Regions from separate parts of the Stenotrophomonas forensis genome, predicted to be linked through region 1. Evidence: riboswitches for the same ligand, from Rfam matches in the RefSeq annotation. Region 1 holds a riboswitch; the other holds the start of a gene.
What was found. A riboswitch is a leader RNA that binds a small molecule or an ion and turns the genes downstream of it on or off. The one in region 1 is predicted to bind glycine.

Region 1 (6,897 bases):
GCGGGCGTGGCCGCTTCACCGCTTGCACGCACGCTGGACGTGCCGCTGGACCGCGCCGGACGCGTGCAGGTGCAGCCGGACCTGACCCTGCCCGAGCACCCGGAGCTGTTCGTGGCTGGCGACCTGGCCGCACTGAACCAGGCCAATGGCAAGCCGGTGCCCGGCGTGGCCCCTGCGGCCAAGCAGATGGGCAAGTACGTGGCCGAGGTGATCCGCGCGCGCCTGCACGGCAAGCCCGCGCCCGGTCCGTTCAAGTACGCCGACTACGGCAACCTGGCCACCATCGGCCGCATGGCGGCCATCGTGCACCTGGGCCGGCTGCAGCTGTCGGGCATCCTGGCCTGGTGGTTCTGGCTGGCCGCGCACGTGTTCTTCCTGATCGGCTTCCGCAACCGCATCGTGGTGCTGCTGAACTGGGCGGTGGCGTACTGGAGCTACCAGCGCAGCGCACGCATCATTTTCGGCGATGACCAGGAAGACCGACGGCCAAGGCGGTAGGGCCGCGTGCATGTTCCTGTAGAGCCGAGCCATGCTCGGCTGCGCTTCGCGCGGATTGCAGAAGCCGAGCGTAGGCTCCGCTCTACTGCGCCTTCGGCTTCGGGTACCACAGCGCGTTGACGATGACCCAGCGCTGGTCGAAGCGCCCCATGTGGAAGTAGTCGACGAACCACGGGGTTTCCAGTCGCACCGAGGCCGCGTTGCCGGTCACGTCCAGCACCGTGCAGCGGCGGTCCCATTGATCCTTTGGAGTCTTCAGCGCGCCCTGCTTCGTCAGCGAGACCAGCTCTTCCTTCGACATGCGGCGCAGGCCCAGGCGTTCGTCGGGGGTATCGCCGAGCACCGCGCGCTTGGCCAGGTCCGGATGCAGGGAACGGGCGACGCGCTGCGGATCGGCTTCAAGCTGGCCATCGACGTAGTCGTGGCAGGTGGCTTCGATGGCCGCGATCGTGGCCGGGTCGGCGGCGGGACTCGTTGATGCGGAAAGAGCGAGCAGCAGGGCAATCGTGGACATCCGGGTCTCCAGCTCTGGGCGCGGGGCGATCATCGCATGGGCCGGGCAGCCCATCCACGCATGGCGTGGATCTACAGAAGCGTCCCGGCAGGTGCCTGCAGCCAGGCCAGCTTGCGTTCGCGCGGCTGCTGCTTGAGCTGCCATTCGGCGCGCGAAGCGGCGGCCCGGTCCGGGTACTCGCGCACGGCCAGCACCCGCAGCGGCGGGCGGGCCCGGGTGTAGCGGGCGCCCTTGCCAGCCCGGTGGGCGGCGAATCGCGCGTCCACGTCGGTGCTGATGCCGGCGTAATAGCTGCCATCGCGGCATTCGAGCAGGTACAGGAACCACGGGCGGAGGGACGGGGCCATGGCCGGATTATGCCGTGCTGCACTGCAGCGGATATACTGGCGCCCGAATGCAGGAGAGAGGCGCCGCGCTGGCGCCCGCCGAAGGCGCAGGCTCCCATGATCGCTCAGGCCGGTGGGCTGGAATCCCACCAACCATGCATTCGACTCGCCGAGCTGGAGAGAGGTCACCGGGCACGCCCGGGACGATCCGCCGAAGGGGCACGCGGCCAACGCCGCTGAACTCTCAGGCAAAAGGACAGCGGGAGCGGCACCGGTCATCGTCATCCCGTCATTGCGCATGCAGGGGCGGTAGTCGCGCATGGCCGGCCCCACCGCGCCCGGAGCCTGCCCCATGCTGCTGTCCATCATCTACCTGATCGCCATTTCCGCCGAAGCCATGACCGGCGCGCTGTCTGCCGGCCGCCGCCGCATGGACCTGTTCGGCGTGGTCATGATCGCCTGCGTCACCGCCCTCGGCGGCGGTTCGCTGCGCGACATCCTGCTCGGCCACTATCCACTGGGCTGGGTGAAGCATCCCGAGTACCTTGCCTTCACCGTATGCGCGGCGCTGATCGCCACCTGGGTGGCGCGCTGGATGCACCACTTCCGCCGCACCTTCCTGGTGCTCGACGGGCTGGGCCTGATCGCCTTCACCCTGATCGGCTGCTCGATCGCGCGCGAGGCCGGCCATGCCACGCCCATCGTGCTGATCGCCGGCATGCTGACCGGTGCCTTCGGCGGCGTGCTGCGCGACATCCTCTGCAACGAGGTGCCGCTGATCTTCCAGAAGGAGCTGTACGCGATCATTTCGCTGCTGACCGGTGCGGTGTACCTGTTGCTGCTGCACTGGGGCGTGGCCGACGCGACCGCGATCCTGTGCTGCCTCGGCGGCGGTTTCGCGCTGCGCCTGCTGGCGATCCACTACCGCTGGGAAATGCCGAAGTTCGTCTATCACGACGAAGTGCATTGATTGCTTGACGGTAGTGCCGGCCGCTGGCCGGCAACACGGCACACGCCCGCAGATTCCAGCCGGTTGCCGGCCAGCGGCCGGCACTACCGCTTGCGTTGCATGACGTTGGTCATGCGGCATTGGCCGGAGTGATTGGCTACCATTGTCACCCCGTCGCTGCTGCGACGGCATCCAGCCACGCCGCGCCCGCGGCCCCGCCAGACACTCCCTCCCCGTTGCCCGTGGTTGCCGTGTACGCGCCGACGGGCCCGCATGACCCTGCGCGCGCAGGGCGCAGGATGCCCCATGTCTGTCGCCGAAAGTTCCCGTTTCCGCCGTGCCCGCCCGTTATGGGTGGTGCTGGCTATCGCCCTCGTCGCCCTTCTGGCGTGGTGGCTGTGGCCCCGGAACGACGCCGGCAGCAGCGACGGTGCGCCGGTCAAGACGGTGCCGGTACGCGTGGCGCGCGCCAGCGCCGAGCCGCTGGCGCTGCGCTTGAAGGCGGTCGGTACGGTCACCCCGCTGCACAGCGTGGTGGTACGCAGCCGTGTGGATGGCGAGCTGCTGCGCCTGCACTTCCAGGAAGGCCAGCAGGTCAAAGCAGGCGACCTGCTGGCACAGATCGATCCACGCCCGTATGAGGTGAAGCTGGCACAGGCCCAGGGTACCCAGCAGCAGAACCTGGCCGAGCTGGAGAACGCCGAACGCCAACTGCAGCGCTACCGCGAACTGCAGAAGCAGAACTACGTATCCGGGCAGGAACTGAGCGACCAGCAGAGCAAGGTGCGCCAGCTGCAAGGCCGCCGCCTCAGCGACCAGGCCTCAGTTGACGAAGCCCGACTGCAGCTGCAGTACACCCGCATCACCGCACCGGTCAGTGGCCGCGTCGGGCTGCGCCGGTTGGACGTGGGCAACCTGGTGCGCTCCAGCGATGCCGAAGGCCTGGTGACGCTGGCGCAGACCGCGCCGATCAGCGTGCTGTTCACCGTGCCCGAACCTGAGCTGCCCGCGCTGCTCGATGCCGTGCAGGCGCAACCGGCGCTGGCAGTGGAAACCTGGGACCGCGAAGAACGCCGGCAACTGGCCCGCGGCTCGCTGTCCAGCGTCGACAACCGCATCGATACCACCACCGGCACGCTGAAACTGCGTGCGCACTTCGACAACCACGATCTGGCGCTGTTCCCCAACCAGTTCGTCAACGTACGCCTGCGGCTGGGCGAGCAGCCCGCCCTGCTGATTCCCGATGCCGCCGTACAGTTCGGCAGCCAGGGCAACTACGTGCATGTCGTCGGCAAGGACAACAAGGCGCAGCGCCGCAACGTGGTGCTTGGGCCTGCCGATGACGGCCGCGTGGCCGTGCGCTCGGGGCTGGCTGCGGGCGATCAGGTGGTGATCGAAGGCATCGACGGACTGGAAGACGGAACGGCGGTGGAGATCATCGCCGAGGAGGCCGCGACCAGGGCTGGCACATGAATCTCTCGCGCGCGTTCATCCTGCGTCCGGTCGCCACCACGCTGCTGATGGTGGCGCTGCTGCTGTCGGGCATGCTGGCCTATCGCCTGCTGCCGGTGGCGGCACTGCCGCAGGTCGATTACCCGATCATCCAGATCACCACGTTGTACCCCGGTGCCAGCCCGGAACTGACCACACGCACCATCACCGCGCCGCTGGAGCGCCAGCTCGGGCAGATCCCCGGCCTGAAGCAACTATCGTCGACCAGTTCCGGCGGCGCGTCGGTCATCACCCTGCAGTTCGGGCTGGAGGTGTCGCTGGGCGTGGCCGAACAGGACGTGCAGGCCGCGATCAATGCGGCAGGGAGCTTCCTGCCCGGCGACCTGCCGGTGCCACCTGTCTACCGCAAGGTCAATCCAGCCGATACGCCGATCCTGACCTTGGCAGTGACCTCACAAGGCCTGTCACTGCCGCAGGTGCACGATCTGGTGGATACGCGCATTGCCCAGCGCCTGGCGCAGTTGCCCGGCGTCGGCCTGGTCAGCCTGGCCGGTGGCCAACGCCCGGCCGTGCGCATCCAGGCCAATCCGGCGGCACTGGCCGCCAACGGCCTGGGCATGGACCACATCCGCACTGCCATCGCCGCCGCCAACGTCAACCTGCCCAAGGGCAGCTTCGATGGCCCGATCCGCGCGGTGATGCTCGACGCCAACGATCAGATGCGCAGCGTGGCCGAATACCGCGCGCTGGTATTGGCCTGGCGCGACGGCGCGCCGCTGCGGCTGGGCGATGTCGCCACCATCACCGATGACGCAGAGAACCGCCAGCTGGCCGCGTGGAGCGGCACCACGCCGGCGGTGCTGGTGAACATCCAGCGCCAGCCCGGCGCCAACGTGATCGCCGTGGTCGAACAGGTACGTACGCTGCTGCCGCAGCTGCAGGCCACGCTGCCGGCCGGTGTGCAGATGAATGTACTGAGCGACCGCACTGAATCGATCCGCGCGTCGGTGCGCGGCGTGCAGAAGGAACTGGTGCTGGCCATTGGCCTGGTGGTGCTGGTCACCTGGGTGTTCCTGCGAAATCTGCCGGCCACCCTCATTCCCAGCGTAGCGGTGCCACTGTCGCTCATCGGGACTTTCGCGGTGATGCTGCTGGCCGGCTATTCGCTCAACAACCTCACGCTGATGGCGCTGACCATCGCTACCGGCTTCGTGGTGGACGATGCCATCGTGATGCTGGAGAACATCGCCCGCCATCTGGAGGAAGGTGAAAGCCCACGCGATGCAGCGCTGAAAGGCGCAACCGAGATCGGCTTCACCCTGGTGTCGCTGACCGTTTCGCTGATCGCGGTGCTGATCCCGCTGCTGTTCATGGCCGACCTGGTGGGCGCGCTGTTCCATGAGTTCGCAGTGACGCTGGCGGTGGCCATCGGCATTTCGCTGCTGGTCTCGCTGACCTTGACGCCAATGCTGTGCGCGCGCTTCCTGAAGCCGCATGCGAAGACCGCGCATGCACCCGATGTCTTCGACCGCGTCATCGCCCTCTACGACCGACAGCTGCGCTGGGTGCTGCAGCGCCAGCCGCTGATGCTGCTGGCCACCGTTGCCACCCTCGCACTCACCGTGGCGCTGTACTTCGCCGTGCCCAAGGGCTTCTTCCCGGTGCAGGATTCCGGCCTGGTGCAGGGCATCAGCGAAGCGCCGCAGGCGATCTCGTTCCAGGCCATGCACGAGCGCCAGCAGGCGCTGGCCGCGGCCATCGAAGCGGACGAGGCGGTGGCCAGCGTGTCGTCCTACATCGGCGTGGACGGCAACAACGCCACGCTCAACACCGGGCGCCTGCTGATCGAGCTGAAGCCGCATGGCGACCGCGATGGCGCTGCGGTGGTGATGGCACGCCTGCAGCAGCGCGTGGCGAAGATTCCGGGCATCACCCTGTACCTGCAGCCGGTGCAGGAGCTGGGCATCGAGGACCGCATCAGCCGCAATCAATACCAGTTCACCCTGACCACGCCGGACCTGGAAACGCTGGAAATCTGGACACCGAAGCTGCTTCAGGCCTTGCGCCAGTCGCCTGCGATGCGTGATGTCGCCAGCGATCTGCAGATGCAGGGGCGGCAGGCGCGCGTGGCGATCGACCGCGATGCGGCGGCGCGCCTGGGCGTAAGCGTGGAAGCGGTAGCCGATGCCCTGTACGACGCCTATGGACAGCGCCAGATTTCAACCATCTTCACCCAGGCCAGCCAATACCGGGTGGTACTGGAAGCCGATCCGGCGCGCCAATCGGGACCGGAGGCCATCACCGGCCTGCGCGTGCGCAACAGCGCCGGGCAGACCGTGCCGCTGGGCGCGATAGCACGGGTGGAGGTGGGACCCTCTGCGCTGCTGCGCAATCACGTGGGCCAGTTCCCAGCGGCCACGCTATCGTTCAATCTTGCCCCGGGCGCATCGCTGGGCGAAGCGGTGGAGGCCGTGCACGCCGCGCGCGCACAGGTGAACCTGCCGCAGAGCATCGAACTTCGCCTGCAGGGCGCGGCGGCGGCCTTCAGCAGCTCGCTGTCGTCCACGTTGTGGCTGATCCTGGCTGCCGTGGTGGTGATGTACATCGTGCTGGGCGTGCTCTACGAGAGCTTCATACATCCCATCACCATCCTGTCCACCCTGCCCTCGGCCACCGTCGGTGCGCTGGCTGCGCTGTGGGCAAGCGGACGCAGCCTGGACCTGATCGCGGTGATCGGCATCGTGCTGCTGATCGGGCTGGTGAAGAAGAACGCGATCATGATGATCGACTTCGCGCTGGACGCGCAGCGCACACGCGGCATGCCACCGCGCGAGGCGATCCACCAGGCCGCGCTGCTGCGCTTCCGGCCGATCCTGATGACCACGCTGGCCGCGCTGTTCGGCGCAGTGCCGCTGATGCTGGCCAGTGGTTCGGGTGCCGAACTGAGGCAACCGCTGGGCTGGGTGATGGTCGGCGGCCTGCTGGTCAGCCAGGTGCTGACCCTGTTCACCACGCCGGTGATCTACCTGGCCTTTGATCGCCTGCAGCGTGGCCGTGCAGCGTCCCCGGTGGTCGTTGACGAGGCGCGCGCGTGACCCCCATCGCGCGCTTGGCGCAGGCCTGCGTGCAGCGCCCGGTTGCGACGATCCTGCTGGCGG
Region 2 (6,897 bases), 710 kb from region 1:
CCAGCGTGCGTGGCGGGTCCGCCAGCGCGGCCAGTTCCTCCAGGATGCCGGCCACGGCCGGCAACGCGGTCTCGTCGGCCACCAGCAGCACCTGGCCCACACCGGCCGGCGGCTTCCATTCCCAGCCTTCGCTGCTGTCGGCGCAGTCGGCATCCGGAGCGAGCAGCACCACACGGTCGCCCGGGCGTGCATGCATGGCCCAGCGCGAGGCGGGCCCGGTCACGCCGTGGATGACGAAATCGACGTCGACCTCGCCCTGCTCAGCGCGCAGCTGGCGGATGGTGTAGGTGCGCATCGGAGGGCGCTGGTCGTCAGGCAGGGCCCGGTAGCGCGGGTACCAGTCCTCGCCGCTGGGGACCTGCGGCAGGTCCTGGCCGGGCAAGGGGAAGAACACCTTGATCCGCTGGTCCGGGCCTTCGGTCTTCATCCGTGCCACGTCGGCACCGGTGAACACCATGCGGTCCAGCGAAGGGGAAAGCACGCGGCGCTCTTTCAGCGCCACCTCGAACAGGCGGTAGGTCTGCTGCGCAGCCATGGGGGAACCTCATGCAACGACATTGGATCGGCTGGCTGTCGTGCACCCCTGCACCGGCTGGCTGGAGTCCCCAGCCTAATCCGGTGGTGTTCGGTCGCAAGGGTTGCAGGCATCGCGCCCCGCCCTACCCCTGCGCGCTGCTCAATGGCCCGTGCAGGCTGCCTGCGCCACGCGTTCGCGCTGGTGTTCCCAGTACCAGAACACGAAACCGAGGGCGAAAAAGGCGGCCTGGCCCAGTGCCAGGTGCAACGGGCTGGCACTGAGCAGCGGCGATACCACGCCCGCCACCACGGTGCTGATCATCAGCTGCGCAAAGGCCTGCAGCGAAGACGCCAGGCCACGCTGATGCGGGTACATGTCCAGCACCGCCAGCGCCAGGATCGGGAAGATCAGCGCCATGCCCATGCCACCCAGGAAAATCGGCAGCACCGCCCACGGCAGCACGAACTGCGGCGCCAGTGCCACGTAGCCGACGTTCAGCAGTGCCGACAATGCGCAAAGCGCGAAACCGATGGCGACCTGGCGGGTGGGCGTGGCGTGCCCGGCCATGCGCCCGGACAGGAACGAGCCGGTGGTCATGCCGCCGATGGTCGGAATGAACAGCCAGGCGAATCCGCCCTCGCCCAGATGCAGATGCTGCATCACGAACACCGGCGCCGAGGAGATGTACAGGAAGATGCCGCCGAAGCCGATGCTGCCGGCCAGCGCCAGGCGCAGGAAACGTGGATTGAAGCCGATGCGCACGTAGTCGCGCATCAGCACCCGCGGCGACAGCGGCACCCGCGCCTCGACCGGATGCGTTTCCGGCAGGAAGCGTGCGGTGGCCGCCAGCAGCACCAGTGCGAACACCACCAGGAACCAGAAGATCAGCGGCCAACCCGCGCCACTGAGCAGGATCCAGCCGCCGATGATCGGCGCGATCGCCGGGGCGATGCCGAACAGCATCGACACCTGGCTCATCAGCCGCTGCGCGTCATGGCCGTGGTAGAGATCGCGGATCACCGCGCGGCCGACGATCATGCCGACACCCGCCGACAGGCCCTGCAGCGCGCGGAACGCCAGCAGCGTGGTCAGGTCGGTGGACAGCGCGCAGCCGACCGAGGCGCCGACAAACACCACCAGGCCGCCGAGGATCACCCGCTTGCGGCCCCAGGCATCGGACAGCGGGCCGTGCGCCAGGCTCATCAGGCCGTAGAACAGCAGGTACACGCTGATGGTCTGCTGCACCGCCACCTCGTCCACCGCCAGGCGCTGGGCCAGCTGCGGGAAGGCCGGGAAGATGGTGTCGATCGAGAACGGACCGAACATGGCCAGGCCGGCGAGCAGCAGGGCCATGCGGCGGGTGGAAGGAGCAACAGCGGCGGTCATGGGGAAGGCGTCCGGCAGGGCCATGCGTGGCACGCACGGCGGGCGCCGGTCCCCCTGCAGCAGGGACGGCGCCAGATGAATTCGGGTATCCGCCCATCATAGGTGGGGATTGCGCCCGATGCCATGCAGCAGTGCACAAAACGTACGGACGGGCCATCGGCCATTCAGGCGCGGCCGCACCCGCCGGGGGCGGCCCACGGGCCCGCGACGGGCTATAATCGGCGGGCAACACGGTGGGAGAAGCGGAACACCGCTGCCGAAGGCGCAACGCCCGTAATCGCTCAGGCCCGATACCACCCGTAACACAACTCTGGAGAGACCGGTTCGATCCGGCGCCGAAGGGGCACGAAGCTGCGGCCAGCCGCACTTCCAAACTCTCAGGCAAAAGGACAGAGGGGCGCCCCGCAGACCGCCGACCGGCGGCTTGTGCCCGTGCGTGTGCCCTTTCCTGACGGATCCTTCGCCATGTCCCAGAACACCCCTTCCCTGCGTGAGCTCGAGCACCATTCCGCGTTCGTCGAGCGCCACATCGGCCCCAACGATGCCGAGATCGCGCAGATGCTCGACGTCGTCGGCCACGCGTCGCTGGATGCGATGACCGATGCCATCGTGCCGGCCAAGATCAAGTCGCCCGCACCGCTGGCACTGCCCGAATCGATGACCGAAGTGCAGGCACTGGCGAAGATCCGTGCGATCGCCGACAAGAACACCGTGCTGCGCAGCTTCATCGGCCAGGGCTACTACGGTACCCACACGCCGAACGTGATCCTGCGCAACATCCTGGAAAACCCGGCCTGGTACACCGCCTACACCCCGTACCAGGCGGAAATCTCGCAGGGCCGCATGGAAGCGCTGATCAACTTCCAGACCCTGTGCGCCGACCTGACCGGCATGGAAATCGCCAACGCCTCGCTGCTGGACGAAGCCACCGCCGCCGCTGAAGCAATGACCCTGGCCAAGCGTTCGGCCAAGTCGAAGTCGGACACCTTCTTCGTGCACGACGCCGTGCACCCGCAGACGCTGGAACTGCTGCGCACCCGCGCCGAGCCCATGGGCATCGTGCTGCGCGTCGGCACCCCGGCCGAGGCACTGGAAGCGGAAGCCTTCGGCCTGCTGCTGCAGTACCCGGACACCTTCGGCCAGGTCGGCGACTACAAGGCGCTGGTCGATGCCGTGCACGCACGCGGCGGCCTGGTGGCCGTGGCCACCGACCTGCTGGCGCTGACCCTGCTGGCCGCCCCGGGCGAATGGGGTGCGGATATCGTGGTCGGCAACAGCCAGCGTTTCGGCGTGCCGTTCGGCTTCGGTGGCCCGCACGCTGCCTTCATGGCCTGCCGTGATGCCTACAAGCGTTCGATGCCGGGCCGCCTGATCGGCGTCTCGGTCGATGCGCAGGGCAACCCGGCCTATCGCCTGACCCTGCAGACCCGCGAGCAGCACATCCGCCGCGAGAAGGCCACCTCCAACATCTGCACCGCGCAGGTGCTGCTGGCGGTGATGGCGTCGATGTACGCCGTCTACCACGGCCCGGACGGCCTGACCCGCATCGCCCGCCGCACCCACCGCCTGGCCTCGATCCTGGCCGCGGCGCTGCGCACGGCCGGCGTGCAGGTCGGTGGCGACTTCTTCGACACCCTGCATGTCACCGGCGTGCACGCCGATGAGATCCACGCCAAGGCCCGCGCCGCCGGTTACAACCTGCGCGCGATCGACAGCGACTCGGTCGGCATCAGCCTGGACGAGACCACCACCCGCGCCGACATCGTTGCCGTGGCTGCCGTATTCGGTGCCGCACTGGATGTCGACGCGCTGGATGCCAGCACCGCCGATGCGCTGCCGGCCGGCCTGCAGCGCCAGTCCGCGTTCCTGACCCACCCGGTGTTCAACACCCATCACAGCGAGCACGAACTGCTGCGCTACCTGCGTTCGCTGGCCGACAAGGACCTGGCGATGGATCGCACGATGATCCCGCTGGGCTCGTGCACCATGAAGCTCAACGCCACCGCCGAGATGATTCCGGTGACCTGGCCGGAGTTCTCGCAGATCCATCCGCTGGTGCCGGCCGACCAGGCGCTGGGCTACAAGGAACTGATCGATACGCTGGAAGCGATGCTGGTGGAGTGCACCGGCTACGACGCGGTCAGCCTGCAGCCGAACTCCGGCGCGCAGGGCGAATACGCCGGCCTGCTGGCGATCCGCGCCTACCACCGCTCGCGCGGCGAAGGTCATCGCGATATCTGCCTGATTCCGGACTCGGCGCATGGCACCAACCCTGCCTCGGCGCAGATGTGCGGCATGAAGGTGGTGGTGACCAAGACCGACGCCAACGGCAACGTCGATGTCGAAGACATCCGCCTCAACGCCGAAAAGTACAGCGACCGCCTGGCCGCGATCATGATGACCTACCCGTCCACGCACGGCGTGTTCGAGGAAGAGGTGGTGGAGATCTGCGAGATCATCCACAAGCACGGCGGCCAGGTGTACACCGACGGTGCCAACATGAACGCGCTGGTCGGCGTGGCCAAGCCGGGCAAGTGGGGTTCGGACGTTTCGCACCTGAACCTGCACAAGACCTTCTGCATCCCACACGGCGGTGGCGGCCCGGGCGTCGGCCCGTGCGCGGTCAAGGAGCACCTGGCCCCGTTCCTGCCGGGCAAGCTGGGTGACCACGGCCCGGTCGGCATGGTCAGCGCGGCCAGCTTCGGCAGCGCCTCGATCCTGCCGATCAGCTGGATGTACATCGCCATGATGGGCAGCGAAGGCCTGCGCAAGGCCACCCAGGTCGCGCAGCTCAACGCCAACTACATCGCCAAGCGCCTGGCCCCGCACTTCAAGACCCTGTACACCGGCCGCAACGGCCTGGTGGCGCACGAGTGCATCCTCGACGTGCGCCCGCTGGAAAAGACCAGCGGCATCGGTGCCGAGGACGTGGCCAAGCGCCTGATCGACTTCGGCTTCCACGCCCCGACCCTGAGCTTCCCGGTGGCCGGCACGCTGATGGTCGAACCGACCGAGAGCGAATCGCTGCACGAACTGGATCGCTTCATCAACGCGATGATCCAGATCCGCGAGGAAATCAGCGCGATCGAAGACGGCCGCCTGGACCGCGAGGACAACCCGCTGAAGAACGCACCGCACACTGCCACCGCAGTGACCGCCAGCGAGTGGACCCACGCCTACCCGCGCGAACTGGCCGCCTTCCCGCTGGCCAGCCTGAAGCAGAGCAAGTACTGGCCGCCGGTAGCGCGCGTCGACAACGTGTACGGCGACAAGAACGTGATGTGTGCCTGCATCCCGGTCGATGCCTACAAGGACGATGAAGTCGAGGCGTAAGCCTTCGATCCATCGGAAATGAAAACGGCCCGCGCAAGCGGGCCGTTTTTTCAAGGGTCTGTGGAGCAAGGTCCACACCCACAAAAATCCGATCACGGGTCCGGCATCTGCCCCAGGCTCAACTGCCAGGACACGCCGAAGCGGTCCTGCACCCATCCGTAGCGGTTGCTGAAATCGTAGTCGCCCACCGGCATCAGCCAATGGCCGCCCTCGCCCAGCACGCGCGCCGCGCGCTCGAACTGCTCGGCGCCGGAGCACTCCACGAACAGCGAGATGGACGGGGTGAAGGTGAAACCGTGCACATCGAGGCTGTCGAAGCACAGGTAGTGGGTGCCGCCGAGCAGGAAGATGGCCTGGCGGACCTGGCCGGGCACGCCGGCACCGGGCCCCTCCGGGTGGCGTTGCAGCGCCAGCAGCCGGAAATCGGCAAAGGCCTCGGCATACAGGGCCAGGGCGGCTTCGGCCTGGCCGGTAAACATCAGGAACGGACGGCTGCGCAGCATGCGGAACTCCTGTTCGACGGGCCGGTGACGACCCACACGATCAGCATCGCACGCCGGATGTGCAGCCCCCGTGGTAGTGCCGGCCGCTGGCCGGCAGCTTCATCACGCCTCGCGCATCCGCCGCGCAATGGCGCTGCCAGCGGCGATGGTGGCGGTCAGTGCCACCATCGACAGGAACTGCAGGCGGGTATGCGATTCGCTCAGCAGCAGGCCGAAGATCAGCGCCAGGATCGCCAGCGCGCAGCAGGTCAGCCACGGGAAGCCGGCCATGCGGAACGGCAGGCGCGTGCCCAGGCGATCCGCGCGGCGGCGCAGCACCAGCTGCGAGACCAGCGACAGCGTCCACACCAGCAGGCAGGTGGAACCAACGATGTTCAGCAGCACCGGCAGTACCCGGTCCGGGAACAGCAGTTCCATCACCGTGGCGGCGAAGCCGAACAGCACGCTGGCCAGCACGGCGACCACCGGCACCTGGCGCGGATCGGTCCAACCGAGCACGGCCGGGGCTTCGCGGCGCTGCGCCAGCGAATACATCATGCGCGAGGCACCGTAGAGGTTGGCATTGAGCGCCGACAGCAGCGCGATCACCGCGATCAGGGTGATGGCGGTGCCCGCACCCGGAATACGGGCGATATCCAGCACCGCGGCGAACGGCGATTTCAGCGCTTCGCTGGTCCACGGCACCACGGCGATGATCACGCTCAGCGAGCCGATGTAGAACACCAGGATGCGCCAGGCCACGGTGCGAATGGCACGCGCGATGCTGCGCTCGGGGTCTTCGGTTTCAGCGGCGGCGACGGCCACGATTTCGGTACCGCCGAAGGCGAACACCACCACCAGCAGCGCTGCACCGATGCCGGCCAGCCCCTTCGGTGCGAAGCCGCCATGCTCGGTGAAGTTGCTCAGGCCCGGTGAGGTCACCTGGGGCAGCCAGCCCATCAGCAGCGCCACGCCGATGGCGATGAACGCCAGGATCGCCACCACCTTGAGAATCGCGAACCAGAACTCGAATTCGCCGAAGTTCTTCACCCCGAGCAGGTTGATCGCGGTGAAGAACAGCATGAACGCCAGCGCCGCCATCGGTACCGGTATCGATGGCCAGACCGTGGCCAGCAGGCCAGCCGCACCCACCGCCTCGGCGGCGATCACGATCACCAG

Region 2: another riboswitch for glycine. It lies ahead of gcvP (aminomethyl-transferring glycine dehydrogenase); the one in region 1 lies ahead of K5L94_RS19740 (trimeric intracellular cation channel family protein).

The regions. Positions count from the first base shown of each region.
Region 1 covers NZ_CP082270.1:4,304,272-4,311,168, forward strand. The annotation lists gene K5L94_RS19725 (NAD(P)/FAD-dependent oxidoreductase) at 1-498, shown strand, start outside; gene K5L94_RS19730 (nuclear transport factor 2 family protein) at 581-1,012, opposite strand; gene K5L94_RS19735 (GIY-YIG nuclease family protein) at 1,084-1,359, opposite strand; glycine riboswitch at 1,400-1,489, shown strand; glycine riboswitch at 1,503-1,606, shown strand; gene K5L94_RS19740 (trimeric intracellular cation channel family protein) at 1,691-2,308, shown strand; gene K5L94_RS19745 (MdtA/MuxA family multidrug efflux RND transporter periplasmic adaptor subunit) at 2,594-3,760, shown strand; gene K5L94_RS19750 (multidrug efflux RND transporter permease subunit) at 3,757-6,834, shown strand; gene K5L94_RS19755 (efflux RND transporter permease subunit) at 6,831-6,897, shown strand, end outside.
Region 2 covers NZ_CP082270.1:3,590,249-3,597,145, forward strand. The annotation lists gene K5L94_RS16650 (siderophore-interacting protein) at 1-535, opposite strand, end outside; gene K5L94_RS16655 (multidrug effflux MFS transporter) at 677-1,903, opposite strand; glycine riboswitch at 2,204-2,306, shown strand; gene gcvP (aminomethyl-transferring glycine dehydrogenase) at 2,369-5,236, shown strand; gene K5L94_RS16665 (VOC family protein) at 5,329-5,739, opposite strand; gene K5L94_RS16670 (amino acid permease) at 5,842-6,897, opposite strand, start outside.